Regions from separate parts of the Shewanella sp. MF05956 genome, predicted to be linked through region 1. Evidence: predicted binding sites of a transcription regulator. Region 1 holds the regulator's gene; each other region holds the start of a gene.
What was found. The regulator sigma-54, encoded in region 1, starts transcription at its own class of promoters, with help from an activator protein. The targets are predictions, from matches to a motif close to GTTGGCACGNNNNTNGNNT.
Positions count from the first base shown of each region.

Region 2: flhA (flagellar biosynthesis protein FlhA) is a predicted target of sigma-54. The motif match lies at 938-956, and genes of this name have one in related genera.
Region 3: AC19MX_RS01995 (flagellar assembly protein FlgT) is a predicted target of sigma-54. The motif match lies at 1,546-1,564, and genes of this name have one in related genera.
Region 4: AC19MX_RS09875 (YccF domain-containing protein) is a predicted target of sigma-54. The motif match lies at 5,312-5,330, and genes of this name have one in related genera.

Region 1 covers NZ_JCAYNV010000003.1:260,703-268,248, reverse strand. Annotated here, with positions in the region: gene AC19MX_RS04895 (HPr family phosphocarrier protein) at 180-449, opposite strand; gene rapZ (RNase adapter RapZ) at 470-1,333, opposite strand; gene ptsN (PTS IIA-like nitrogen regulatory protein PtsN) at 1,330-1,773, opposite strand; gene hpf (ribosome hibernation promoting factor) at 1,776-2,063, opposite strand; gene AC19MX_RS04875 (RNA polymerase factor sigma-54) at 2,088-3,572, opposite strand; gene lptB (LPS export ABC transporter ATP-binding protein) at 3,981-4,712, opposite strand; gene lptA (lipopolysaccharide transport periplasmic protein LptA) at 4,709-5,290, opposite strand; gene lptC (LPS export ABC transporter periplasmic protein LptC) at 5,277-5,837, opposite strand; gene kdsC (3-deoxy-manno-octulosonate-8-phosphatase KdsC) at 5,834-6,397, opposite strand; gene AC19MX_RS04850 (KpsF/GutQ family sugar-phosphate isomerase) at 6,400-7,377, opposite strand; gene AC19MX_RS04845 (calcium/sodium antiporter) at 7,422-7,546, opposite strand, start outside.
Region 2 covers NZ_JCAYNV010000016.1:60,226-67,771, reverse strand. Annotated here, with positions in the region: gene flhB (flagellar biosynthesis protein FlhB) at 1-909, shown strand, start outside; gene flhA (flagellar biosynthesis protein FlhA) at 1,025-3,124, shown strand; gene flhF (flagellar biosynthesis GTPase FlhF) at 3,154-4,539, shown strand; gene AC19MX_RS16850 (MinD/ParA family protein) at 4,544-5,425, shown strand; gene AC19MX_RS16845 (RNA polymerase sigma factor FliA) at 5,418-6,137, shown strand; gene cheY (chemotaxis response regulator CheY) at 6,183-6,566, shown strand; gene AC19MX_RS16835 (protein phosphatase CheZ) at 6,580-7,317, shown strand; gene AC19MX_RS16830 (chemotaxis protein CheA) at 7,333-7,546, shown strand, end outside.
Region 3 covers NZ_JCAYNV010000002.1:11,253-18,798, reverse strand. Annotated here, with positions in the region: gene AC19MX_RS02005 (LPP20 family lipoprotein) at 197-646, opposite strand; gene AC19MX_RS02000 (FlgO family outer membrane protein) at 643-1,353, opposite strand; gene AC19MX_RS01995 (flagellar assembly protein FlgT) at 1,657-2,862, shown strand; tRNA gene AC19MX_RS01990 (tRNA-Arg) at 3,003-3,078, shown strand; gene AC19MX_RS01985 (UDP-N-acetylglucosamine 4,6-dehydratase) at 3,346-4,539, shown strand; gene AC19MX_RS01980 (LegC family aminotransferase) at 4,548-5,699, shown strand; gene AC19MX_RS01975 (GNAT family N-acetyltransferase) at 5,756-6,583, shown strand; gene neuC (UDP-N-acetylglucosamine 2-epimerase) at 6,583-7,546, shown strand, end outside.
Region 4 covers NZ_JCAYNV010000007.1:185,743-193,288, forward strand. Annotated here, with positions in the region: gene AC19MX_RS09845 (chemotaxis protein CheV) at 1-401, opposite strand, end outside; gene AC19MX_RS09850 (lipocalin family protein) at 585-1,139, shown strand; gene AC19MX_RS09855 (LON peptidase substrate-binding domain-containing protein) at 1,195-1,785, shown strand; gene AC19MX_RS09860 (sigma-70 family RNA polymerase sigma factor) at 1,930-2,592, shown strand; gene AC19MX_RS09865 (ChrR family anti-sigma-E factor) at 2,585-3,295, shown strand; gene AC19MX_RS09870 (1-aminocyclopropane-1-carboxylate deaminase/D-cysteine desulfhydrase) at 4,215-5,171, opposite strand; gene AC19MX_RS09875 (YccF domain-containing protein) at 5,385-5,795, shown strand; gene AC19MX_RS09880 (EVE domain-containing protein) at 5,892-6,362, shown strand; gene AC19MX_RS09885 (TIGR00266 family protein) at 6,447-7,235, opposite strand; gene AC19MX_RS09890 (LysR family transcriptional regulator) at 7,380-7,546, opposite strand, start outside.

The sequences.
Region 1 (7,546 bases):
ATATATAAGGCATTATATTCAATTTGAGCGGTAAATAATTTACCGTGAAATGTGAGTCGTATACGATGAATGGTAATTGATGAATAGTGGGCTGTAAGCTTGAATATCATTGTCAAAAAATGCCACGAGAGAGTACAACTGACGTTTGTTAAGTGCTGTTAGATAATCAGTGCGACGCGTTAGCCGCCTTCATCGAATTTATCGTTAATCAAATTACACACCGCATCTAATGCCACTGCTGCGTCTGGACCTGTTGCTGTGACAGTGATCATTTTTCCGATGCCACTTTCCAACATGAGCAATCCTAAGACGCTAGCGGCACTGGCTTGTTTGTCTGCTTGAATTAGGGTGATTTCAGCATCAAAGTCAGCAGCCAGTATCGCTAGTTTTGTGGCTGCTCGTGCATGTAAACCTAATTTATTTGAGATGGTGACTTGGCGCTCAAGCATGGCTAGCACTCCACATAGGACTAAAGCTGATCTTCACTGATATTTAGCTCTCTGTGGCGGGCGTTGACTGTGTGTTTACTGCCTTGTCTAAATCGCTTAGCGAGTTGGTCGGTGATATAAACTGAGCGATGTTGTCCGCCTGTACAGCCGATGGCGATGGTTAAATAACTGCGATTATTACGCTCTAAATGTGGCATCCAGGTTTCGAATAGATTTTCGATTTGCCAAATAAACTTATTCACCAGAGGCTGACGGCCAAGAAACTCTTGCACAGGCTCATCAAGACCTGTTAATGGTCTTAATTCTATTTCCCAGTGCGGGTTAGGTAAAAAGCGCACGTCGAACATAAAGTCTGCTTCGGTCGGCATACCGTGTTTAAAGCCAAACGATTCAAAATTAATCACTAACTCTTTATCAACACTGCCAAGCAATATTTGTCTTACTTGATCGCTTAGCTCGTAAATATTGAGTGCCGATGTATCGACATAGTGATCAACCATTTTGGCGATAGGTTCGAGTAAGCGGCCTTCTAATTTAATCGCTTCTTGTAATGAAATATGGTTTTTAGATAGCGGGTGTAATCTGCGGGTTTCGCTGTAGCGTTTAAGTAAAACTTTGTCGCTAGAGTTTAAGAAAAAACTGGTAATTTCGGTATCAGGTTGCAGTATTTCAAGTTGTTCTTGAAGCACTTTGCCTTGTTCGGCAATATTGCGCACATCAACACTAATCGCTACTAGGTCATTACTGCCTTTTAACTGAGCCAATAAGGTGCCAATTAGCGGCAATGGCAGGTTATCAACACAGTAATAGCCTAGGTCTTCTAGTACTCTTAATGCTACTGATTTACCTGAGCCTGACCGTCCTGATACGATAACAAGTTTCATGCCGTAATTACCTGATAGAGTTCTGTTGAATCGTGGATTTTACGCAGCTGTTTTAGTACTTGTTTGTCGCTGAGTTTTTGGGCCATCGAGGATAAGGTGCTTAAGTGTTGTTGGCACTGATCTGCAGGAACTAATAATGCAAATAAGATATCGACAGGTTGTTTATCGATGGCATCGAACGAAATGGGTTCTTCGCATTTTACAAAGATCGCAATAGGGTGATCGATTGTCGTTAATCGGCCATGAGGTATTGCAATACCATTACCTATACCTGTGCTACCCATTTTTTCTCTTGCGATAAGGCTTTCAAACACCTCTTGCGAAGACAGGGTCGGGTACTGGGCAGCGACTAAATCGCTGATAAGTTCCAGTACCTTTTTCTTACTGCCCGGTGTGGCACAGGTGGTGCATTCCGGCTGCAGGATGGTACAAAGTTCCATCGTTAGTGTTTTGTATACTTCTCTTTGTGTTTAATTACCTGACGATCGAGCTTATCTATCAGGGCGTCTATTGCTGCATACATGTCTGTATGTTCTGACATTGCAAAAATTTCTCCGCCCTTTAGGCTGACTTTAGCTTCTGCTTTTTGTTGTAATTTTTCTACGTTGAGTACAACGTGAACATTATTGATCTGATCGAAGTGTCGTTCAAGCTTTGAAAACTTTTCCTGAACGTATTCACGTAAAGATTCGGTTATTTCAACATGATGCCCTGATAAATTGATCTGCATTACACTTCTCCATTGTTGAGTGATTTATAAACTCTTACGTTGGTTTGAGGGCGGTATCATCATTGCCTCACGGTATTTTGCAATCGTACGACGAGCAACGTTTATGCCCTGTTCGGCCAGTAGTTGAGCCATTTTGCTGTCGCTAAGCGGCTTTTTCTGGTTTTCTGCTGCAACCAACTTTTTAATAAATGCGCGGATTGCTGTCGATGAACACTCTCCGCCATCATCAGTGCTGACATGGCTAGAGAAAAAGTATTTTAACTCAAACAACCCTCGTGGGGTGTGCATGTATTTTTGAGTGGTCACGCGCGAAATGGTCGATTCATGCATTTCTACGGCTTCAGCAATGTCATTTAATACCATAGGTTTCATGGCTTCTTCGCCATATTCGAAAAACCCTTGTTGGAATTGCACAATGCAATTGGCTACTTTTAACAAGGTATCGTTACGGCTTTCAATGCTTTTGATAAACCATTTAGCTTCTTGCAAATGACCTCGTATAAACTGAGTATCAGATGGGTTTTTACTGCTGCGAGCCATTGCTGCATATTGCTGATTAACACCTATTTTAGGCATGTTATCTGGATTGAGTTCAACAACCCAACGGCCATTCTTTTTAAATACTGTGACATCAGGGATCACGTATTCGTCATCGACGGCAGTAATCAATAAGCCAGGACGCGGATTAAGAGATTGAATTAAGGTAATGGCATCACGTAACTCATCTTCTTTTAAACGCGTTTTACGCATTAATAATCTAAAGTCACGCCCAGCGATTAAATCCAAATAATCTTTGATGAGCATTCGCGCATTTTCAATGTGCGGGGTTGAGTCTGCATATTGTGACAGTTGAATGAGTAAACATTCACTAAGGTCACGTGCAGCAACACCTACGGGGTCAAAATGTTGAATTCGCTTTAACACCGCTTGAACCTCATCAAGCTCAACATTTTCATCGCCCATAGCTTCTAGTATTTCTTCAGTGCTTTGGGTTAGATAGCCGCGTTCATCTATTGCGTCAATGATGGCTGTTGCGATGGCAAGGTCGGTGTCTGAAAATGGCGTTAAGTTTTTTTGCCACTCTAAATGTTCATATAAGCCTTCGGTGGTTTCCCCTTGAAAAGGCATATCATCGTCGCGCATGCTGGCACTACCAGACCCTGACATCGGTGAGGCGGTATAGACTTCATCCCAGGTCGTGTCCATGGGCATGTCGTCCATGGTTTCTTTACTGATGGATTCTGTGGTGTCGATGGTTGAAGTATCTTTTTCGACACTCACATTACTGTTGTCACTGAAGTCTGTGTCTGATTGATCGCGACTTTCTTTTAAGGGATCTTTAGCTTGAGAAAATTCATCTTCTATTTCAAGCAATGGATTTGAGTCCAGCGCCTGTTGGATTTCTTGCTGTAGCTCCAATGAAGATAATTGCAGCAAGCGGATGGCTTGCTGCAATTGAGGGGTCATAGTGAGATGCTGACCCATTTTAAGTTGGAGTGACGCTTTCATTTACCGCTTATCCCTAGATGATTTCCATAAAAATAACAATCTCGAAAAACTGTAATGGGGTGTCACGTACGTCAATGACATTTCACGCAATTTAGGTATCGTTCAATGGAATGAATTAGATAGGCTAAAAGGCGTATACCCAATCAACTTGAAGATACGTGTTTCAGAGCTTCACCGTGTTTTCAATACTAGGCGCGTTAATGCGGTAATGTAGGCACCTTATAAATTAACGCAACAACGTAGTGGGAACACGGTGAAACTCCCAAGGGGCAAGTTTTACACGCGTTCATGCTGTGTTATTGATTTTGGAAAGGGAACGACCATTAACCGCAATCAATGCCTTGCCTAAACGCGTGTAAATTCTTGCTGAAATCGAGTATCTTCAGGTTGTTTGGGTATATAACCTAACTATAGCTTGAATTGTTCACCTAAGTACACCGCTCGAACTTGTTGATTGCTCAAGATCTCTTCAGGTGTTCCTTCGGCAATTAAATTACCTTGGCTTACGATGTAAGCTCTTTCACATACATCGAGTGTTTCGCGAACATTATGGTCGGTGATCAGTACGCCTAATCCACGACTTTTTAGCTGTTGGATAATTTTTTTAATGTCGATAACCGAAATCGGATCAACACCCGCAAAAGGTTCATCAAGCAAAATGAATTTAGGGTTAGCAGCGAGTGCTCGGGCAATTTCGACTCGACGGCGTTCACCGCCAGACAATGACATGCCTTGGCTGTCGCGAATGTGAGTAATGTGAAACTCTTCCAGTAAATGCTGGAGCTGTTCAATACGTTCGTCATTACTGAGTTCTTTGCGGGTTTGTAACACCGCCATGATATTGTCGTGCACGGTGAGTTTTCGAAAAATACTGGCTTCTTGTGGTAAATAACCAATCCCTTTACGGGCTCTAAGATGCATTGGGTCAGCGGTGAGATCGTCATTATCAATTAATATACGGCCTTTATCACTTTTGACTAACCCTACAACCATGTAAAACGTGGTTGTTTTACCGGCACCATTAGGGCCAAGTAAACCGACAATCTGCCCCGTTTTTACAGTTAAGCTGACGTCTTTTACAACTTGACGCGCTTTATAGCTTTTGGCTAGGTTTTCAGCTGTTAAGGTAATTTGGCTCATGGTTTTATCTGCTTGTTGACAGGGATCTCAGGCAGCTTTTGTTTTGGCGCTGACTCGTCTTGGAAATTTTCTGGTTGAATAATCGTGATGACGCGATCTTGGCCTTTACCGGTACTCTCAGCAATTAACTCTTGGGCTTTAATGTTGTATTTAATTAGGTTGCCCGTGACCTGACTGCCTGCTTGGTCTAGCTTGGCATTACCGGTTAACGTCAGAGTTGTTGTGGCGAGATCGTAACTGATTTCGTTGGCACTGGCGGTACCGATGTTACCGTCGTCGAGTTCTTGAGAAAATGTCGCGGGTTTACCCGTCGCGATTAAGCGTTTGGATACGCCATTTTTGGGGGTAAATGCGCGTAATTCGTCAGCATTAATATTAATCGTGCCTTGGACAATAGTCACGGGGCCATTAAAGACAATTTGATTGTTTTTAATGTCGGCAGATTGGCTCACTGCAGCAATTTTCAATTCTTGTTTGAGATCACCTTGTTTTGCCATTGCTGGAATGCTCAGCATGCAAAGTAAGCCACTTAATAGTAATGCGGCATTGGCGCGAGGATGTCGATTATTGTGACTCATATGTTCCTTCTACTTTGCTTAGTAGCGATAATTTTTGCGTATTCAAGTCAGCATGTAGGCCTAAGCCTTGGATCATAAACCCTTTACCTTTGATATACACCATCTCTTGTGAGCTGCCTATCATGGTCGTTAAATCTAGGGTGACTGCTTGTGTGGTCACTGACTGTAACGGTTCTTCAATATCAATTGCATCGATAATAACATTATTTTCTAAGCTGACTTTATTGCTCTGTTTATTTAATTGTCCTTTGTCAGCACTGAGTTGCCACTGTGCTTTACCATTTTCTGGGTAAATTAAATAAACGGGATCAGTAAAGTGGGTGATATCGCTGGAAGCATAATGCTCCATATGCTTCGCGGTGACTTTACTGGCAATCAAACCTTGTTCATTGTATTCGGTTGTGCGTAAGTCGTTGGCGACAAAGTCCGGACGCTCAATACCTATCACTTTTACGGCATCCATTTCACTGCGTTTTACTTGCGTTTGCCAGTACAACACAAGGGCAAGGCCGAAAAATGCCGCTATCGCGATGGTAACTCTATTCATATACTCATACCGTGGGCACTTGTGAATTTGTCTTGGCTTAATAATAGTAAATCTGTGAGTTCACGCAATGCACCATGGCCACCATTGAGACTCGTCGTCATATGGCAATGTTGTTTAACAAATGGGTGACCGTCGGCCACACAAACCGCAAGACCCACGGCTTTCATCACAGGTAAATCGACCATGTCATCACCAATGTAAGCCACTTCGTCTGGGGTGACATTATATAAAGACAATAACGCTTCAAATGGTTCAAACTTATTATCGATGCCTTGATAAATGTGTTTAACCCCCAGTGCAGTCATACGGGTTTCAACAATTTTAGATTTACGGCCTGTTATCACGGCGACATGAATGCCGCTAGTGAGGGCAGATCGCACGCCATAACCATCGCGAGTGTGGAAAGCTTTTAACTCTTCGCCGGCATTACTAAGGTAAATTCGGCCGTCAGAAAACACGCCATCAACATCGCATATTAACAATTTGATTTTTTTAGCACGTTGCCAAATATCATCGCTGATTGGTCCGTAAAAACCTGAGTGAGTGTTTGTGTCTGACATGGTTAAATAACTCCTGCTTTAACCATATCGAGCATATTTAGCGCGCCGATCGGTTGATGTTGTGGGTTAACGACAATCAGTCCGTTAATATTTCGTTCTTCCATGATTTGCAGTGCTTGTGCCGCTAAAATACCGCTAGGGCTAGTGACACAATTTTTGGTCATTACCTGCGAAATAGGTGTGGTGCGTAAGTTAACTTCGGCATCGATAATACGGCGCAAATCACCATCAGTAAAAATACCGACTAGGGTATTCGTTTTATCGACTATGGCGGTCATGCCAAGGCCTTTTTTCGATATTTCGTACAGTGCTTCAGTAATGCAGATGTCATCGTTTACGCTCGGTAAGCTTTCACCCTGATGCATCACATCTTCAACTTTTAATAATAATTTACGGCCTAATGAACCACCCGGATGCGATAGGGCAAAATCATCTCGAGTAAATCCTTTTGCTTGCAGTAATGCAATGGCGAGTGCATCACCCATCGCCAAGGTCGCGGTGGTACTTGACGTTGGCGCTAATCCAAGTGGGCATGCTTCTTCTTGAACTTGAATACAAAGATGGATTTTTGAGAGCCTTGCCATATTGGACTCTGGTTTACCAGTAATCGCGATGACAGGAACGCCCATGCGTTGAATCACAGGCAATAAGGTCAGGATTTCGCTTGATTCACCAGAGTTTGAGATGGCCAATACAATGTCATTTTTATCTAATGCGCCTAAATCGCCATGACTTGCTTCGCCAGGGTGCACAAAAAAGGCTGGTGTGCCTGTGCTGGCAAATGTCGCCGATATTTTATTACCAATATGGCCTGATTTACCCATGCCCATGACAATAACTTTGCCCTTGCATTGCATAATGAGTTCGCAAGCCTGGCCAAACTCTACCGAGTCAACATATTGATATAAATTATCTAATGCCGCTTTTTCAATATCGATGACTTTGCGGCCCCATTGGCGAAACTGAGTTTGATCTACCATGCTTGTCTCTCTTTTGGCTTAATACCTAACCTTTATGCTCCAACTTAATGGGATTGAAATACAACAATTTGGTACGCAATAAAGGTGATTAATAATAGGACGCCATGCCAACGAGTCAGTTGTTTTTTGGCGCCACTGGATAAGACTAAAACGGCTAACGCTGCACTTG
Region 2 (7,546 bases), on a different contig from region 1:
ACCAACTCGATGTTTCGTGTTTGGGGCGTCGTGGGTAATGAGCTTGCCTGGCCACTGTTGAGTTTTATTGTATTGTTGGCGTTTGTGTCTTTCTTAGGCAATATCGTATTAGGTGGAATGTCTTTTTCGGTCAAAGCATTTATGCCTAAAGGCAGTAAGCTTAATCCGATGAATGGCTTTAAACGCATGTTTGGTACTCAAGCGTTGGTTGAGTTAACTAAAGGTATCGCTAAGTTTGCTGTTGTTGCGCTGTCGGCATATTTTTTATTAAGGTTTTATTTTTACGATATTTTAATGTTATCGAACGACCATTTGCCGGGTAATGTGTACCATGCGTTAGATCTGCTGGTATGGATGTTTATTGTTTTATGCAGTTCAATGTTGCTGATTGTCATTATTGATGTGCCGTTCCAGATTTGGAATCACAATAAACAGCTTAAAATGACCAAGCAAGAAGTCAAAGATGAATATAAAGACTCTGAGGGTAAACCAGAAGTCAAAGGGCGTATTAGGCAAATGCAGCATGAATTGGCTCAGCGCCGAATGATGACAGAAGTGCCAAAAGCGGATGTGATTGTGGTTAACCCCGAGCATTATGCAGTAGCGGTTAAATATGATGTGACCCGTTCATCGGCTCCATTTTTAATTGCCAAAGGCGTAGACGATGTTGCGTTTAAAATACGAGAAATTGCTCGTGAACATAACGTCGCTATTGTGTCAGCTCCTCCTCTTGCCAGGGCTATTTACCATACCACCAAGATTGACCAACAAGTGCCAGAAGGGCTCTTTACTGCAGTAGCTCAAGTATTAGCCTACGTGTTTCAACTCAGACAGTATCAAAAAGGTAAGGGACGTAAGCCTAAACCTATTCCTTACAAACAGCCTATCCCCGATGATTTAAAATATTAAGCTCAGCGTGTTTTTAGATAATGCTATTTTTGGCTTAATTCTTGCTTTCTAAGTTTATTCGCGTCAATTAACAGTCCATTGACGCAGTAGACTGACAGAAAGGGTTCATCTAAATATGGATGCAAAAGCAGCTTTTGGGCAATTTAAACAAATAAGACCATCTACTTTTAAAGGTATCGGTACGCCTGTATTAGTTTTGGCTGCATTAGGGATGGTGATTTTGCCTATCCCGCCATTCTTGCTCGATATCTTGTTTTCTTTCAATATAGCCTTAGCGTTAGTGGTGTTACTCGTCGCGATTTATACCGACAGACCCCTTGATTTTGCTGCCTTTCCTACCGTGTTACTTGTCGCGACGTTGTTGCGATTAGCGTTAAACGTCGCTTCAACTCGAATTGTATTGTTAGAAGGCCATAACGGTGGAGATGCCGCGGGTAAGGTGATTGAAGCCTTCGGCTCTGTGGTAATTGGCGGCAATTATGCTGTGGGTTTGGTGGTGTTCATTATCCTAATTATCATTAACTTTGCTGTAGTAACTAAAGGTGCTGGGCGTATTGCAGAAGTGAGTGCTCGCTTTACCCTCGATGCAATGCCCGGCAAACAAATGGCCATTGATGCAGATTTAAATGCGGGAACGCTTACTCAAGACCAAGCGCGTATTCGCCGTGCTGAAGTGACCCGTGAAGCTGACTTTTATGGCGCAATGGACGGTGCATCTAAGTTTGTAAAAGGTGATGCTATTGCCGGTATTATGATCCTAGTGATCAACATCCTCGGCGGTTTTGTTATTGGTATAGTGCAACATGATCTCGATTTCTCAAGTGCGGTAGAAATTTATACCTTACTGACCATTGGTGATGGTTTAGTGGCGCAAATACCTGGCTTACTATTGTCTATTGCTGCGGCCTTAATGGTAACGCGTCAAAATGAATCTGGTGATATGGGCCAGATGATGATGAGTCAGATGTTTGACAATCATAAGTCTTTAGCGATTGCCGCAGGTCTACTGTTTATTATGGGTATTGTACCCGGCATGCCGCATGTGGCATTTTTAACGTTTGCATTTATCACCGCCGGCGCCGCTTATTTTGTTTACAAACGTAATATTGAAAGAAAGCAAGCCGCGTTAGTCGTCGCGACTAAAGGCCCTGCGGAAGCCAAAGATAAAGAACCTAAAGATTTGAGCTGGGATGATGTGCGCCACGTTGACACCATCGGTCTTGAAGTCGGCTATCGGTTAATTCCATTGGTTGATAAATCCCAGGGTGGCGAATTATTAGGCCGTATTAAGGGTGTTCGTAAGAAATTATCTCAAGAGTTAGGATTTTTAGTGCCAGCAGTGCATATTCGTGACAATCTAGACTTATCACCCAATGCTTATCGGATTTCATTGATGGGGGTTGTGGTGGGTGAAGCCGAAGTGAGACATGACTGTGAACTGGCAATTAACCCAGGTCAAGTTTATGGCAAGCTCGACGGTATTGAAACTCGCGATCCTGCATTTGGTTTAGAGGCCGTTTGGATTTCGCCAGAGCAACGTGAGCATGCACAAACATTAGGCTACACAGTGGTAGATACCGCGACCGTTGTCGCAACCCATATTAGCCAGTTGTTAAGCAACAATGCCGCTAAACTATTAGGCTACGAAGAAGTGCAGCAGTTAATGGATATGCTGGCAAAGAACTCACCAAAATTAGTAGATGGTTTTGTACCCGACGTTATGCCTTTAGGCTCTGTGGTTAAAGTCATGCAGAACTTATTAAATGAGGGTGTATCGGTTCGAGATTTACGCACAATCGTCCAAACGTTATTAGAGTATGGTAGTAAGAGTAATGATACTGAAGTATTGACAGCCGCAGTGCGTATCGCCCTAAAACGGATGATAGTCCAGGAGATCTCTGGACCAGAACTTGAAATCCCTGTCATTACATTGGCGCCTGAGTTGGAACAGATGTTGCATAAGTCTATGCAGGCGACAGGTGGAGAAGGGCCAAATATTGAACCCGGACTCGCAGAACGCATGCAGCAGTCACTTTTAGATGCTGCACAGAAGCAAGAAATGGTTGGGCAACCAGCCATATTATTGACATCTGGTATGCTGAGATCCACGCTGTCACGATTTGTTAAATACACTATTCCAAATTTACGAGTGATTTCTTACCAAGAAATCCCCGACGAGAAACAAATCAGAATTGTTTCTGCAGTAGGTCAATAGTGATAACGTCAGTTTAAAGAGGTGCGTACGTGAAAATTAAACGATTTTTTGCCAAAGATATGCGTGCAGCATTGGCACAAGTTAAAGACACCTTAGGGTCTGACGCTGTCATTATGTCTAATAAAAAAGTGGCTGGTGGCATCGAAATTGTTGCCGCGGTTGATTATGACGAACCAAAAGCCGCTATGGCGTCGCAAGCGCCAACGAATAGCTTTATGGATGTCAGTGAAGATAGAGTTTCATTGGGCGCTAAACCTGCCGTTAAGGCACATTCAAAAGTGAGCCCACCGCCTGCAGCGGACTCGTTACAAGCATTACTTGAAAAGCAGCACAATCGCATGGCACAGCAAATGTCTGTGCATCAAGATGAACCAGAGTTACCTGAATGGGCTCGCCAATTACAAGGGGCTAAAACGGCTAAGCCTACCCCAAGTGCGCCACAGGTAAATCATCTTGAAAAACCCAATAAAAGTAATAAAAATCAATCTGCCGAGCTAGACTCATTGCGTGAGGAAATGGCATCGTTAAGAAGCTTACTGACCCACCAGGTGTCTTCTTTAATGAAAGATCACAAAAAGCGCTCTGATCCAGTTGGCGCCATGTTAGAAAGTAAATTAATTGCAGCTGAGTTTTCTCCCGCTGTTGCTGCTAAACTAGCTGGGCTGAGCCAACACTACACGCCAGCAGACTTAGTGCGAGCATTACCACAAAGTTTAGCTAATTTACTTGATAATCAAGGTGATGATATTGTTAAACGTGGTGGTGTAGTTGCTTTTGTTGGCCCAACGGGTGTCGGTAAAACGACTTCTTTAGCAAAAATTGCTGCGCGGTTTGCTGCACATCATGGTCCTGAACAAGTCGCGTTGATTACGACAGACCATTATCGAATTGGAGCATATGAGCAATTAGCGACATATGGTAAAATTATGGGCTGCCCTGTTAAGCAAGCACATGATTTAAGCGAATTAGAGCAGATTTTATATCAATTTAGAAATCGTAAGCTAGTGTTAATTGATACTGCGGGAATGGGACAACGAGACATGCGTCTTTATCAACAACTTGATAATTTGACTGCAAATAGTAGGATCCCAATTCGCAGTTATTTAGTGATGTCTGCCACTGGCCAGCGTCGTGTATTGCAAGATGCAGTTGAACACTTTAAACGCATTCCGTTATCGGGTGCTATTTTGACTAAATTAGATGAATCAGTATCAATTGCAGGTGCATTGAGCGTATTGATTCAAAATGAGTTACCATTGAGTTATGTTACTGACGGTCAACGTGTTCCAGAAGACATGAAAGTGGCTGATACACTAGAATTAGCCAAACAAGCACTAGCCGCATTAAACGAAACAGAACAACCAACGTCACAAGACACGGCATGGTCAAATGACACTGCCTATGCATTTGAGTAAAGATATGACTCGGGATCAAGCAAGTGGTTTACGTATGATGAATCAACCAAATAACGATAAAGTTAAAGTAATTGCCGTATCCGGTGGTAAAGGCGGAGTCGGTAAAACAAGCGTATCAATTAATACCGCAGTCGCATTAGCCGAAAAGGGCAAGCGTGTACTGGTGCTTGATGCTGACTTAGGTTTAGCCAACGTTGATGTGATGCTAGGGATCCGTGCAGAGAAAAATTTATCTCATGTTTTGTCTGGCGATGCCGAATTAGATGACATCATTGTCCGTGGGCCAAAAGGGATCGGTATTGTGCCGGCCACGTCTGGTTCACAAGCGATGGTTGAATTGACCCCAGCGCAGCATGCCGGTTTAATTCGTGCCTTTAGTGAAATGCGCACCCAGTTCGACATTTTAATTGTTGATACGGCTGCGGGTATTTCAGATATGGTGCTGAGTTTTTCGCGGGCGTCACAAGATGTATTAATCGTTGTATGTGATGAACCTACATCGATTACTGATGCTTACGCCCTGATTAAAATTTTAAGTCGTGAACACGGTGTGTTCCACTTCAAAATTGTGGCAAATATGGTGCGTAGTTTACGCGAAGGCATGGAATTATTTGCTAAACTCAGTAAAGTAACAGATAGATTTTTAGATGTGGCCTTAGAGCTTGTCGCTAGTGTTCCTTTCGATGAAAATTTGCGCAAAGCAGTTCGTAAACAAAAACTGGTCGTAGAAGCCTTTCCAAAATCACCTTCTGCGATTGCATACCAAGGGTTGGCCAATAAAATTATGACCTGGCCTGTACCGCAACAACCTGGTGGTCACTTAGAGTTTTTTGTTGAACGCTTAGTACAACGTAAACCAGTAGAAGAGGGGAGAGCGAGTGAATAAAGCCGCAGCGTATACTCAGTTCGATAACAAAACATCGATTGTTGAACAGTATGCACCGTTGGTGAAACGCATTGCTCATCATATGTTGGCAAGGCTGCCAGCATCAGTGCAACTGGATGATTTATTACAAGCAGGTATGATGGGGCTTCTAGAAGCATCATCAAAATTTGATGGCACCAAAGGGGCTAAATTTGAAACCTTTGCTGGCATTCGTATTCGTGGCGCAATGATTGACGAAATTCGCCGCGGTGACTGGGTTCCACGCTCAGTTCATCGTAATAATCGCCGTGTAGCCCATGTCATTGACGAACTTGAACAAGTGTTAGGGCGCGATGCACGAGACACAGAAATTGCTGAAAAACTTGATATGTCTCTCGATGAGTACCATCATATCTTAAATGATGTTTCTGTCGGTAAAATCATAGGCATAGAAGACCTTGGTGTTTCCCAGGATGTGTTAACCACAGACGACGAATCCCCAAATGAAGCTTTTGATTCTCTCGCCGAGACTCAGTTCCAATCTGCACTGGTTGAAGCAATTAAAACCTTGCCAGAAAGAGATGCTTTAGTGCTGTCGTTATATTATGACGAAGCATTAAACTTAAAAGAAATCGGTGCCATCCTTGAGGTAAGTGAGTCGCGAGTTAGCCAGATATTAAGTCAGGCCATGCTCAGACTAAAAGCCAAACTCAAGCATTGGACACAAGAATAATAACTAATTATAGAGCAAACGAGTGTCAGCTCACCGGAGGAAACCTTGGACAAGAATATGAAGATTCTTATTGTTGACGATTTTTCAACAATGAGACGTATCATTAAGAACTTGTTGCGAGACTTGGGATTTAATAATACCCAAGAAGCAGATGATGGCTCAACAGCCCTACCTATGTTACAAAAAGGTCATTTTGACTTTGTTGTAACCGACTGGAATATGCCGGGAATGCAGGGTATTGATTTACTTAGAGCAATCCGTGCAGACGATTCACTAAAACATTTACCTGTATTAATGGTTACGGCTGAAGCTAAGCGTGAGCAAATCATTGCTGCGGCTCAAGCTGGTGTTAATGGTTATGTTGTTAAACCGTTCACAGCCGCTACGTTAAAAGAAAAGTTAGACAAAATCTTTGAACGACTCGCTTAAGCAAGGATAAGTCATGCAGGCATCAATATCGGGGTTAATTACTCTCGAACAGGCCCAGCAACTTGTTGAACTGCTATCGGCGGGAGAGCAAGGTAAAGCTGACGAATTAATTAGAGATTTAGCGACTCCTCTGCAGCGTGAGCTGTTTGAAGAGGTCGGTAAACTCACTCGCCAATTGCACAGCGCACTAAAAGATTTCCAAGTTGATAACCGTTTATCTGAATTAGCGAACACTGAAATTCCGGATGCTAAAGAAAGATTAAACTATGTTATTGAGATGACAGAACAAGCTGCTAATAAAACCATGGATGCGGTTGAAGAATGTTTGCCTTTGGCCGATACCATTATAAGCAACATTCAATCTGTAACGCCTATGTGGGATAAACTGATGCGTCGCGACATCGAACTGGGTGAATTTAAATCACTTTGTCATGATGTTCAGCAGTTTATGTCTAATAGCGAGCATGATTCTAACCGTCTTCGTGAATTGCTCACTCAGATATTGATGGCGCAAGACTTCCAAGATTTAACCGGTCAGATGATCCGCCGAGTGATTGAACTAGTGCGCGAAGTAGAGAGTAATTTAGTATCCATGTTGACCGTTTTTGGTGACCATACTACTGAGTCATTACCTACAATTAAAGATAATAAGATAGAGGCAGAAGGCCCAATCATGAACGCTGAGTTACGTGAAGACGTGGTCACGGGTCAGGATGAAGTTGATGATCTGCTATCAAGTCTGGGTTTCTAATTAGGAGTCAATTTAATGTCATTTGATGTTGATGAAGAGATACTCCAGGACTTTTTAATTGAAGCTGGTGAGATTTTAGAGCTTCTACAAGAGCAGCTGGTCGCTCTTGAAAATAATCCTGATGACAGTGATTTACTTAATGCTATTTTCCGTGGATTTCACACCGTCAAAGGTGGGGCAGGTTTTCTAAGCCTTAAACCCATGGTTGATGTGTGTCACGAAGCAGAAA
Region 3 (7,546 bases), on a different contig from region 1:
GGATGTAATCAGGGTAACCACATGGGTGTACGTTTTTCGCTCACAATAATTGATTTCAATGTAGAATCACTTCCAATCATTCATGAAGTGATAACATTCCGAATAAATGTAGTTTGATAAATACCTTCGATTTGTTCATAAAACGTTCGCGATCTCACCCTGTGGATGTAATGCTTTTGACTTTAGAGGAGCATATTTAAAAATAAGTGACTTTTTTAACACGTTTAGGGCGATTCTGTTGTTCGTACAATTGCCATACTTGCTTAAAGTCTAAGGCTAACTCAGTGACATAAAACTCACCAGAAGGGTAGGTCTTAACCACTTTCGCGCCGCGAATAATGCCACTGACGCTGGACTTAATATTGTCGTCAGTTAATAACCACTCACTGACATCGCTGTTAGCTGAAATCTTTTGACCATAAACTTGTTCAGCGAGTTCACGGTAGGCGGCAATTTTCGACGCTTGCATTGCCATTAAAATACGGTGAGACGCTTCAGGGCTAGGTTGCGTCGCTAGCGGTGCATAACCTACCGCTGTTAACGTAGGGAATGAAGAGGGCGCTTCAGTTTCCCACTGCACATATTTATCTTTATTGACGCAGCCGCCGAGTAGCACCAAAATCATAACGAACATCAGTGACTTCATAGCTTATCTCCCAATACGGTATAACGGCTATCGCCTTTTTTCTCATGACGGTACAGCAAACCATTACGAGATTCGATTAATTCAGACTCTTGTAAATAACCAGACAAACTTGACGCAGCGACAAAAGATTGCACTGCCGATAAAACGCGGTTGTTGGTGACGTTTACAACGCGGCCATTAAACACAATGCCCTCAGGGGTCATGGTCATGGTTGACACTAACACGTGTGCCACAGGTAAACCGGATGGCAATAATTGCCAATCACGGCTTAACATAAATTCGCCTTGCTCCGTAGCACGCAAGCTGGTGGCGACATTCATATCCACTAAATTAAATTCGTGCGCATGAAACGCGGCTAACAAACCTTGTTGTAATTGTAAGGCCAGCTCATTGGTGGCATTTAAATTATTAGCTAAAACAGGCGTAGTGATTAATAACGGCTGATCAGGGCGAAGTGCATCATTTTGCACAACCAATTCATTGACTAACTTTTCGGCCCATACATTAATCTGGCCTTTTGGCGCCAAGCCGGCATCTTGAATGTCGTACGCTAATTGCTTATGAGAAACGTTATATTCATCTTTAACTTTGACGTATTTGCCATCATTATTAAACGCTAAATTATTCGCCGGGTTAGGCGTTTGGCTACACGCTGCGACAGACAACAACGCAAGTACAGCAACTGGGGTGATAAGCCTGTTAATCATGATGATTCCTTTAAAAATGTCGCCGACGCGATATGTTGCATTAATGGCACTCAATCAAAACGTGCAAGATTGATGCTTAAGCCATTATTGACTGCGACATAGCCGTCAATGAACGCTAAATCTGTATCGGCAAATAGCGTAAAAGCTTTACTAGATTTAATCCTTAAAGGCTTAAATGCACATAAATATGTTAGTGGCGCGATTTTTGCTTAATTTATACTAATTAAACACTATCGCGTTAGTCGTAATATTTTATGTGCCTTAATAGGCAAAACTGACGATTTTTTGACATTAGGACATCGTATGCCGACGCAAACAAGCCTTATTAAACAAGCAACCAGCCATAAAGCATTCGCGCTTGCACTGATGTTACTGTGGAGCTTTTTTCAGGTTAACACGGCATTTGCAGAACAAGTCGAGGTCACCGGCAGAGCTAAAATTGTCAATGGCGATATCGATAAAGCCCGCGAAGATGCCATCAGTCAGGCATTAAATTATGCGAGCTTAAAAGCGGGGGTTAATTTTTCCAGTGAGCAATCAATCGATCAGGGGCGATTAACCCAGGATACGTTTCAAATTCAGCGTATGGGGTCGGCTAATAATGTTGAGTTGATGAGCGAAATGATCAGCCAAAATACCATCACAGTGGTTTTGCAATTAGAACTCACCGAACCAGAACCTAACGCCCAATGCAAAAGCCAATCATTAAAAGCCGCGATTATGTTGCCGCAATCTTATCTTCAAGATCGCGCTCAGCTTCGATACGGGCAACTGGCCAATTTTGAACAACAGATAACCGAAAAACTCGGCAAGATGATCAATGCTCAGTCTCGTTATAGTTTTGCTCGTGTACACGCCAATGAAAAAATTGATAATACTAACCAATTGGTTAATTTTAGAGGTTACCGCATCCCGACATGGTTAGGCGAAATCACCGAAAGTCAGTACATACTACAACCCGATATTATTGATATTTCAACTGAGCCTGCCGAAAGTGGTTTTTTAGGTTTCAGTGAAGAATACCCACTAAGACAATTCATGATAAAACTCACTCTTTATCATGGTATTAGCGGCGAAGTGGTGTGGACAGAAACTTTTGCCACATCGGCACCCTGGGAATTTGAAAAACAAGAAGTGGTGTCACCGGCTAATCAACGTTTTTGGCGCTCATCCTACGGCCAGTCTATTATTGAAATCTTTCAACAAAGCATACTGACGTTAGATAACCAGTTAAATTGCAGGCCACTATTAGGCCAAATTGTTGCCAGACAAGGCGATAGAGTTATCATCAATTTAGGCCGCAAAAATGGCGTAAAAATGGGTGATAAGTTTCAGATAGTATTGCAAAAAAATATCCCAGATCGCTTAAACACCATGCGCCCCATCGCCAGCAAAAGCCGAGCGAGTGTGGTAATCGAGCAAGTCAGTGAAGACAGCGCCACAGCCATATTTGACGGCATCGATGCAGCAGACAATATCCAAGTAAATGATATCGCGATTAAAAACTGATCATCATGACCGTCATGCATAAGGTTAAGAGTAAGGTTAAGAGTTCAAGCTAAGAAACTAGGCTAATAAACCAGGTTAAGAAATAAGCAGTTAAATTTAAAGGGTTTAAATCAATTATAAACTCAGTATAATCACAGGGTCTCTCTATAGCTCAACAGGATAGAGCAGCCGCCTCCTAAGCGGCCGATCGGGGTTCGAGTCCCTGTGGGGAGACCATATATTTCCTTTCTCATTTTCAAGCTTAAGCTTTCATTTTTTTTAGTCGACTTCCCTGCCTCATTAGTTATCTGGTTTATACTCACTGATAAGCGATTTATTTACTTTACAATCAAGTAGTAAATTGCTTTCTAGTCTCTTATAGTAGCTTTATGTCCATCTATTAATTTCTTGGAATAATTATTGCTGTATTTCAATTGTGATAATTTTTTGACAGTGAATGTATAGCAATGTATCTGCTATTGATTTAAAGAAGGAATTCAACGAATGCAATTGTTTGATTTATCGTTAATTGGAAGGGAGTTTCCTTTACTCTATAGTGATGTTTCGAGATTAGCTTCCGAGCTAAATACGATAGTTGCCAACTCACGTTTTTTGGTTTTAGGCGCAGCTGGTACCATTGGTCAAGCTGTGACAAAAGAAATCTTTAAAAGACAGCCAATTAAACTGCATGTTGTTGACATTAGTGAAAACAATTTAGTTGAACTTGTTCGGGATATTCGAAGTGCTTTTGGCTATATTACAGGTGATTTTCAAAGCTTCGCGCTTGATATTGGTTCTATTGAGTATAATGCGTTTATCAAGACTGATGGTCAGTATGATTATGTGCTGAACTTATCAGCCTTAAAGCATGTACGTAGCGAGAAAGATCCTTTTACCTTGATGCGAATGATAGATGTAAATGTGTTTAATACCGACAAAACTATCCTGCAATCTATCAACTCGGGTGTCAAAAAATACTTTTGTGTTTCAACTGATAAAGCCACAAACCCTGTTAATATGATGGGATCATCGAAAAGAATTATGGAGATGTTTTTGATGCGCCGCAGTCATCAGTTAAGCATTTCAACTGCGCGGTTTGCTAATGTCGCATTCTCAGATGGTTCCCTTTTACACAGTTTCAATCAACGTATTTTGAAACAACAGCCGATTGTGGCACCTAATGATGTGAAGCGTTACTTTGTTACGCCACAAGAGTCGGGTGAGTTATGTTTAATGTCTTGTTTGTTAGGTGATAACCGTGACATTTTTTTCCCTAAACAAACTCAGTCTTTACCGCTGGTTTCTTTTGCAGATATTGCCGTTAAATATTTGGCCCAGTTAGGTTATGAACCTTATCTTTGCAAAGGTGAAACCGAGGCTAGAGAGCTAGTTCATTCTTTACCGAGGCAGGGGAAGTGGCCTTGTTTGTTTACTCAAAGTGATACCACTGGTGAGAAAGATGTTGAAGAGTTTTTTACCCACAAAGATGTGCTAGATATGGATCGTTTTACTGATCTTGGGGTGATAAAGCATTCTGCTGAATTTGATGAGAAACTGTTGAATATGTTTGAACATGAAATCAACACCATGAAAAGAGAGCAAGCTTGGACTAAAACACAAATAGTTACGTTATTTAATAAAATGATCCCTGAGTTTGACCATAAAGAAACCGGTAAATACTTAGATGGAAAAATGTAGGAAATTAGATGAAATCAGCTCATATTTGTCAGTTTATTCGTGATATTTATAAAACAGATCAGTTTATTCCTTTGCATGCGCCAACATTTGCAGGCAATGAGAAACGCTATGTGACAGATACCATTGACAGTACTTTTGTGTCTAGTGTTGGTAAGTATGTTGATGAATTCGAAAACAAAATAGAACACTTTACAGGTACAGCTAAAGCGGTTGCGGTTGTTAACGGGACCGCAGCATTACAGACAGCATTATATATGGCCGGAGTTGAACGCGGTGATTTAGTTTTTACTCAGGCTTTAACGTTTGTAGCCACCTGTAATGTTATTTACCACCTAGGTGCAGAGCCTATATTTATCGATGTATCAAAGACTAGCTTAAGTTTATGCCCTGATGCGTTAGAAAAATATCTTAACCAGTATGCCAGTTTAACGGATAAAGGCTGTGTTCATAAACTTACAGGACAACGGATAAGAGCAATTATGCCAATGCATACATTTGGTCATCCTGCTGAAATGGATGAGTTGCTAGTTATTTGTCATCAATGGCAGCTGATTATGGTTGAGGATGCCGCTGAAAGTTTAGGTTCGGTTTATAAGGATAAACACACTGGTACTATGGGCGAATATGGCGCCATTAGCTTTAATGGCAATAAGATTATTACTACCGGTGGTGGGGGAGTGGTGCTTTGCGCTAATCAGCAAAGTGGCAAACGAGTAAAGCACATTACCACGACAGCCAAAGTACCTCATGTTTATGAGTTTTATCATGATGAACCAGGGTTTAATCATCGAATGCCTAATCTGAATGCCGCTTTGGGATGCGCTCAGATGGAAGTTATTGATGACTTTCTAGCAAGTAAGAGGTTACTTGCGACTCAATACAGAGAGTTTTTTGCAGGTTCTGATATCAAGTTTGTTGAAGAACCTAGCTATGCAAAGTCTAATTATTGGCTCAATGCGGTGATATGCAAAAGCCTCGAGTCGAGAAATACATTACTCAATGAGACTAATGATAGCGGAGTGATGACTCGTCCAGTTTGGATGTTAATGCATCATCTGCCTATGTTTAAGAATGCACATCGAGGCGACTTAAGTTATTCGGAATGGCTTTCTCAGCGCCTTATTAACATTCCTAGTAGTGCCTTAATTTTAGATAAATAGTATTTGATAAATCCAAATGACGTTGAGACTAATGTTAAACCACAAGGGTAGAAAAAATGATGAGTCATGATTTTAAAATTATTGATGTCACCGACAAAGATGAATTGATCAATTATTATGATGCCATTGCTGAGTTGTTTTTGGAGTCTTTCGAAAAACCTTTGTCAAAAGAGTTATGGCAATGGGCTTATTTAGATAATCCATTTGGTGATCCTATAGTGTCGATGGCTTTTGATGGTAAAAAGTTGATTGGTCATTATGCAGTTGTCCCGATGAATTTAGAGTCTGAAAGTGGATCTGTTTTGGGCTTTTTATCCATGACCACAATGGTGGGAGTCAATTACCGAAAACACGGACTGTTTCAAGAGTTAGCTGAGCGTGTATATGACTATATTCAAGCATTTAATCAACCAGCAATGGTATTTGGTTTTCCCAATGAAAATTCGACACCTGGATTTATAAGGCGACTACAGTGGGTCATTTCGGATGAATACCGAGTGATGCAAATTACTAAACCATCAATTGATTTTGCTACCGAAAAACTTGCCCGAGTGAAAACAGCTGATTCTTTAACGCTAAATATGGAAAAGCAGTATATTAGATACTGGAGAACCCATAAACCTAATCAGCAATGGAATTATATCAATGGATTAGGAGTGAAACCTTTGGAGGGTGTTTCAGATATAATGCACTTAGGTGCAGGAGGAAGTTTGCACGATTTATCATTTGAACAAGATTACAATATTATTTTACCTATCCAAGAAGATGACATGTTACCTGAAGGCGTGAATACTTCATTTCCGTACCGCTTTGGGTATCGAACTTTTAATTTGGCAACCGCGCCAAATATCTTTGTACAGATGTCGATGTCGGATATATTTTGATGAAAATTTTAGCGCTGACGTCTATTCGGTCTGATTATGATTTGTTAAGTCCTTTATATGCTCGACTACATAATGATGTTGATATTGAATTGAAATTATTAGTTGGTGGCACACATAACTCGGCAGTACATGACTATACGGTTAATGATATTCATCGTGATGGTTTTGATGTGCTTCTTGAGATTGATAGTTTAATTAATAGTGATACGGCTAAATCTAGACTTAAAAGCGCATCCATTTTATTGTTATCGGCTGTCGATGCTGTTGCCGCTTTTTCGCCAGATTTAATTATTTATGCCGGTGATAGAGAAGATGTCATGGTTGGGGCATTACTGGGTGGTTATTTATCTATTCCTACCTTGCATTTTTATGGTGGAGACCATGCTAGTGATGGTTATATAGACAATCCTATCCGTCATGCTGTAAGTAAGTTATCAACGGTGCACTTTGTCAGTACAGCTTTGCACAAAGCACGTTTATTGGCGTTAAAAGAGCCTTCAAATCGAATTTTTGATGTGGGAAGTATTGCACTTGATAAGTTTAAAAATATTGTACCGATCGCGGGTATAAAAGATCTCATTGCGGGTAGAATTGTCGACAAACCTGCTGCGTTGGTTATTTTTCACCCTATAAAAGATGAAATAATAGAAGCCCTTGATATTATCACTAACATGCTAATGACTTTGATAAAAAATGGTTATCATTGTTTTATCGGCTCGCCAAATAGTGATCCTGGCAACGCTATAATTATTTCAACATTGTCAGGTTTAGCGGCCAAATACTCTGAAATAACACTATATGGAAATTTACCTCGAGGTCAGTTTCTTAATCTTTTTAGTGCATGCAATATCATTGTGGGTAATTCATCAGCGGGTTTGCTTGAATCTGCGAGTATCCCAATACCTTGTTTAAATGTCGGGTTACGCCAAAGAGGGCGAGATTGTTCGGATAATGTTTTGTTTG
Region 4 (7,546 bases), on a different contig from region 1:
GTGAGGTAATTATGTCCACCCGATGTTTTTGGTGGCGGCATAATGTCGCTCCAAGTCATATTGATAATATGCTCAACTTTACCGACCAAAAAAGCCTGCACGCTGCGATTGTACTCTGTAATAATCAAATTACTGTCTTCGGTAATCGGCCTTGGCGAATAACCGATCGCTTCACGTAAATTAATCACCGGGATTGATGCACCTCTAATATTCGCGACGCCATAAATATTGGCATTGCTGCCGGGAAAAGCATTAATAGTGGGTAACTTCACCACTTCTTTTACTTTAAACACATTAATTGCGAATAATTGCGTAGAGCTAATGCGAAATAATAACAGTTCTAAACGGTTTTCACCGACTAACTTGGTGCGTTGATCTACCGTATCGAGCACTTTTCTCATAAAGCCATCCACCTACTGAAAATAACAATCGAGTAAATTATACTAAAAAACGCAGACAAAAGGACGTAGTAAGCATGATAGAACCGACAAAAAAGGATTAAACCGGTTAATTGAAGATCAATCTAATGTTCTAAGTCGTATAGTTAACAATAATCGATATAGTTTTATAAAACGGAGTCGACAATGAAAAAACGATTAAGTCAGATGATAAAAATGCCTTTACTTGCACTGTCAGTATTTGGGCTATCGGCCTGCACAATAATTGATAAACCAGTCGATGTGGTCAAGCCGTTTGAGCTAAATCAATATTTAGGCACCTGGTATGAAATCGCCCGTTTAGATCATTCATTTGAACGCAATATGTCAAATGTCACTGCGCAATACAGTGTTGACGGCGACAAAGTGGTGGTCATCAATAAAGGATTCAAACAAGATAAACAACAATGGGATCAAGCTGAAGGTAAAGCTTATTTTATTAACGGCAGCAATCAAGGTTTACTCAAGGTCTCCTTCTTTGGCCCATTTTACGGCGCATACCAAATACACGATATTGTACAAAATGACCAAGGGCAATATACCGATTCATTGGTGATCGGTCCTAATAATGACTATGCATGGATTCTATCGCGCACCGCCACCATTGACCCGGTTATTAAGCAGCGCTTTATCACTAAGCTTAACGCATTGTCGATAAATGAAGATAAACTCATTTGGGTTAATCAAGGTGATCAACAATAACTCAGCAAGCGTATAGTTAAGCCGATGCACCGTAATACACAATCCAGAGGTTGTAATGATTATCCCAATTTTTCCTTTACCGATTTGCCTACTCCCACAAGGGTATACGCAACTGCGGATTTTTGAAGCCAGATACAAACGATTGGTGTCTGAGTCGCTAAAAAGTGGCCAGGGTTTTGGGCTGTGCATGTTATCTGACGACAAAAAAACCATCATGCCAATAGGCACTCTGACACACATTATCGATTTTGAAACGTTAGAAGATGGCTTATTGGGCATAAGTGTTCAAGGTAAGCAAACCTTCACCATAAATAACATTACAGAAGAAAGTGATGGCTTAAAACGTGCTGAGGTAACGCTCATTGATGGGTGGCCAAGCAATATCATTGAAACGCACCCTGCTCAACCACACATTAAACTCAATGAGCGTAAAAAAGATCAGTATCTCAGCAAAACATTAAAACAGCTGCTGCAACAATACCCACAACATTTAGCCCATTACAGTGAAAACGACTTTAACGACATTTCATGGGTATGCCAACGATGGTTAGAGATTATTCCATTGAGTGCCAAGGAAAAATACCAGTGCATTCATAGTCACGACCACCTATTGGCTAAATCTTTTTTATTCGACGTTATAAAATAATCACATTTTATGATCCGTTAATCTACATCAGCCGTATAACTCAATAATGACTTGATCAACTACCCTGTGCAGCTGTTTTAGTAGCTGCATAAATGGCATATACACATATGCTCAATAGTGATTTATTGGATGCGAGTGAAAAAAATGGAAAATGTTCAATCACAAAGCGCACAAACTCGTTATGATAAGGGAAATCTTGCACAAAGATCCTCTAATCAACGAAATGGTGCTATGAAATCAGACGAACCTAATCCGCTAGCAGACGAGCTTGCTCAACTTATGATGCAGGTTGCAAACAACCGCTGCAAAACATCATTTGCCAAACTTTTTTCGCATTTCGCGCCCAAAATAAACTCTTTTGGAGTCCAGCGTTTAAGCCAGCAAGGTTTAGCAATGGATTTGGTACAAGAAACCATGTCTCGCGTGTGGACCAAAGCACATTTGTACAATGCAGACAAAGCTGCGGTTAGCACTTGGGTATTCACCGTTATGCGTAATCAATGTTTCGACATGCTTCGCAAAGTACAACACAACCGTGAAGATGCATTTGGTGATGACATTTGGCCATTATTTGAATCAGATGATGCAGAAAATAATGATGATGACTTTTTATTATCAGCAAGCTTACTGCAACATGTTGAAGAATTACCACCATTACAACGCCAGGTGGTTCAAGGTATTTACATGCAAGAGCTGACACAACAAGAGTTGGCAGACAAACTGAACATTCCTATCGGAACAGTTAAATCCCGACTTAGACTCGGCTTAGAAAAGTTAAAAAGCTTTATGGAGAAACATTATGATTAATTACCACCCAGATCAGCATTTGCTGTCTCTCCACGCTAAAGGTGAGTTGCCTCTTTCAATGTCAATTGCCATCGCAGCGCATGCAGAATTTTGTCCGCATTGCCAACAACAGCTAGATCAAATGACAATTGCGTTGTCTGAGCAGCAGTTTGAGCAAGGTGATGTCAAAAATACAACCGCAGCGGAACAACACGTTGAGTTCGACGATTTACTCAGCCAATTTTTGTCATCAACACTCGATGCATTAGACACCGATGATAGTGTTGATAGTGTTGATAGTAAGGCTACATCACAGCCTGAGATAATCGACAACAGTGTCACCATTAAAGGTCAGCATTATCCTTTACCGCGTGTGTTTAAAAAGCAAATTAATGCTTCATGGCAAGGCATAGGTAAAGTGAGCCGCTTACGTTTAGACACCGGTGAACCACAAGCAAGAGCAAGCTTGTTGCACATTGCGGCAAACGGTGAAATACCGGATCACACCCATAAAGGTTCTGAGTTAACGTTATTGCTAGCTGGTGAGTTTAGTGATTGTTACAACACTTACAAACCAGGTGACTTTATGTTGCTTGACCAAGACCACGAGCATTCACCTAAAACAACTGAAGGTTGTTTATGTTACACAATCGTAGATGCGCCACTGTACTTTACAAAAGGCATCAGTAAGTTACTCAATCCTATTGGTGAGTTACTTTATTAATTAGGTGTTGCTGTAAATCGCGATAATAACATTATCGCGATTTAAATCATCAACTTAAAATAAAAACCAATTGAAAATATAATATTTATAGCGGTAATCAAGCAAAAAATGCATGTTATTTGTCTTTTTTATGAAAAACGTTGTTGCTATAAACGAAAAGTGAGTATAGAATCCATACAGATTTAAAAATCTTGTTAATTTTGGTACCTACCTGTAAGTCTGCTCAACTTCCTTCGTAAACCCAAGACAAGCTTCTGCTCATTTTTATTGACCATGACATGGCCAATGTTTGTATGAACATTATCAACAAACTTTATCCGTCATAACACTGTCATATAATTATGTTCAACTTACTCCGTTAAGTGAAAAGTATAAACAATAGTGATTAGGTTTTATTATCTTAATCAACTATTTATAAAACAACACTTGATTAGTGAGTTCAGAATAGGTTAAGTTAAATCTCGACAAGTTAATCTTTCGCACCACTAAAAAATGCCAAGGATATTATATTGAACAATTTTTTCACCCAAGGGTGATAAGCACAAATAAGGAATGTGACATATGTCATACAACATAAATGGACATGAAATTTCAGTTAGCTTTCCAGTTAATTCAATTTCGTCAAACAAAAATTCAATTGCTTTTACCGACAGCCTAGGTAAAAACAAAAAAACCTTTTCAAAGCGTATTGAAGCAATAAACTTCATGAAATGGTTAATATCTGCAAGTAAGTAATACCCCTAACGCATCGCGTTAATCATTTGCTCTGTTATTTAATAAACTCATTTCTCGGTATTCTCCTCTCACTTACCGATGTTTATTAAAACAGAGCAAAATGAATTACCCTTTACAAAATCCCATCGATATTTCAATAAGTTTTTCATTAAAAAACTCATTACATTTTTGCGTTTAGTTATCGCTATTTTGCAAATTTACGTTGATATCTTGGTAGCATCGTTTGATTCCCCAATACCCCACCTTGATGTAAATACACAATATCGCCTTGCCACTGCGGGTGTTTAGCTAAATAATCTTTTAGCACTAAAAATCCAACAGGATCATAGAGTAACTCAAACTCAATGCCAGACTCACACACAGTTTTCCACATATCAAAACAGCGCCTAGTGAGCTTACCAAAATGATATTTATGGCCATCATTGACTACTGTCGGAAAATACACCTTGTCGACTAATTGTGAAAATTGCTCTGTTAAGTAGCCATCACCGCCTACAGTACTGCAGGTTATCACCTCAATATTGAGTTGGGTTGCATCAATACAGGCTAATTGTTGTATGAGTTGCTTATTTAAATACGCGGCAGTTGTTCCTGTACCTGAGGGTAAAAAAACTTTTAATTCACTGATGTTATTTAATCGAGCCCAATCGATGATCTCGTTGGCTAATATTGCTAAACCTACTTCAGCATATTCGCAGCGTCCACCTTCAGGAATGTGTAACAGTGAACAAAACTGCGAATTGTTGGACTCTAGTATTTGTTTTACGACGTCATCTAAATGCATCTGTTGATATTGGTCAGCCTGTTTCCGTTTGCTGACATCAATAATATTGGCGCCATTCGCGATTGCCGCTGCATAATTACCTTTTGGGTGATGAATAATAAAGTCGTTTACGTGACTCACGTAATAATCAAATTGCCAGCCTCGTTGCTTAGCTAATACAGACATTGAATATAATGAGTTTGCTTGAGCAGAGCCAGATCCTACCAGATGAGTAACATGAGAATAATCTTGCGATAAAAAATGATAAAACTTGCGCGCCTTATTACCGCTAAAATCGGGATGCAATAAGTCATCACGTTTCACAAAAATACGTCTTTGTTCAAATAACATCTGCTGTACAGGGCTTGTCGTAAACATGATCAATCTCAAAATCATTAAGATGAGTATTTTAACCAAAAAATGATAAAACTCACCGTTTGATTTGTTTTTTTCACTATAGCCAATCTAAAACAACGCCAAAAAATCACAAAAACCCATTAAAAGCATATACTTAACACTTTGGCATGAAAATCGCTTAGTTAAGAGTAATTGGTACAGGTTATGTACATTAGCTTCTAATAAGGAATAACAATGTCTCTTTTACGTTTGCTGTTTAATATTGCTTGGTTTGTTTTAGGCGGTTTTGTGATGGGCTTGGCCTGGTGGCTTGCTGGGCTGTTGTGCTTTATCAGTATTATTGGTATTCCATTTGGCCGTGCGTGTTTCGTGATTGGCGAAATGGCATTTTGGCCATTCGGCCAAGAAAGTGTGAATCGTAAACACTTAACGGGTAATGAAGATCTCGGCACCGGTAGCTTCGGCTTAATCGGTAATGTCATTTGGTTCTTGTTCTTTGGTATATGGTTAGCGATTGGTCATTTAGCCCATGCCCTGGCCTGCTTTGTGACCATTATTGGCATTCCATTTGCGATACAACACATTAAGTTAGCACTGTTAAGCCTAACGCCAATTGGCCAAACAGTTGTAACAAAACCAGTATAAACTGACGTTTACCATAGAGCCGATAACATCATGTTGTCGGCTTTTTGCTGTGTGGATGGTAATGTATACCCAATAATAAATACAAAAGAGTAATGCATGAAATATTGGTTAATGAAGTCTGAACCCGATGACATCAGTATTGATGACTTACGTGATAGTCCAAACAATACAATGTCATGGCAAGGGATCCGTAATTATCAAGCACGAAATTTTATTCGTGATGACATCAATGCGGGTGACAGTGTTCTGTTCTATCATTCAAGCTGTAAAGTACCAGGTGTTGTTGGGATTGCCAGCGTTGTCAGCCAACCGCAACTTGATGCGAGTGCATTTAATCCTCAATCTCGCTACTTTGACCCTAAGTCAGACCCAAGTAAACCACGTTGGTGGCAAGTAGATATTCAGTTTACACATAAACTCGATCAATTAGTTCCGCTAAGCCAACTCAAAAGTGACCCGACATTACAACACATGGTGTTAGTGACCAAAGGTGCTCGGTTAAGTGTGCAACCAGTTACAGCCAATGAGTTTGAGCACATTGTTAAGCTCGGCCAAACGGCCAAATAACGCCATTAACCAAAAGTAGAGATGAATAAAAAAGGTGACTAAATTCAGTCACCTTTTTTTAATTAATTCACATACAATCAACTGTTAATTAATCATGCGTCCAATGCCACCTAACACCGAACCTTCACCTTGGTCTTTGCCGCCACTAGAAGGTGCGTGAGCAATAATACGATCTGCCATGCGAGAAAATGGTAAGCTTTGAAGCCATACCGTGCCATGTCCTTGCAGGGTCGCTAAAAATAACCCCTCACCACCAAACACCATTGATTTAAGTGAACCTGCACGTTGAATGTCGTAATCAATCCCTGGGGTAAAGCCCACTAAACACCCTGTATCGACACGTAATGTTTCACCGCGCAGTTCTTTTTTGATTAAAGTGCCACCCGCATGCACAAACGCCATACCGTCACCTTTAAGGCTTTGCAAAATAAAGCCTTCACCGCCAAAAAAGCCGACTCCAAGGCGTTTATTAAACTTCATCGTAACCTGGGTGCCCAACGCTGCCGCTAAAAAACTGTCTTTTTGGCATATCAGTTCGCCATTATGTTCAGCAAGATCGATAGCCAATATTGTGCCAGGAAACGGCGCTGAAAATGCAGCCTTACGTTTACGATTACCTTCATTGGTAAAGTGAGTCATAAAGATCCCCTCACCTGAAATAGCACGCTTGCCTGCACCCAATAATTTACCAAAAAAGCCAGACTCCGGTTCTGAGCCATCACCCATTTTCGCTTCAAATGAGATATCTTCTTCTAGGTATGTCATTGCCCCAGCTTCAGCAACCACGGCTTCATTAGGATCTAATTCTATTTCGACCAACTGCATACTGGTTCCAATAATTTCGTAATCGACTTCGTGACATTTTCTGGTCATTTTTTGCTCCTTAAAAATGAATGTTACTCGTTTATATTTATCTTCGCTGTGCCTTAGGTTTAGGTTTAGGTTAACAAGATGTAACCACTTTTCCCACGCCAACTTTGTGACATAATATGTCTAAGTGATTATTGTTAATACCAGTTAACCTAAACCTGTACCACTAAAGCCAGTTTGTTGCTGTTGATACAGGGCAAATTCTTGCAAAATAAGTTCGGTAAATAATTGGCCTGCTCGGCCTAATGGCCGCTCTAGCGTTGACACTAATTGTGGCGTGAAGCTAAAACGGTTACCACCAATAAAATCCACTT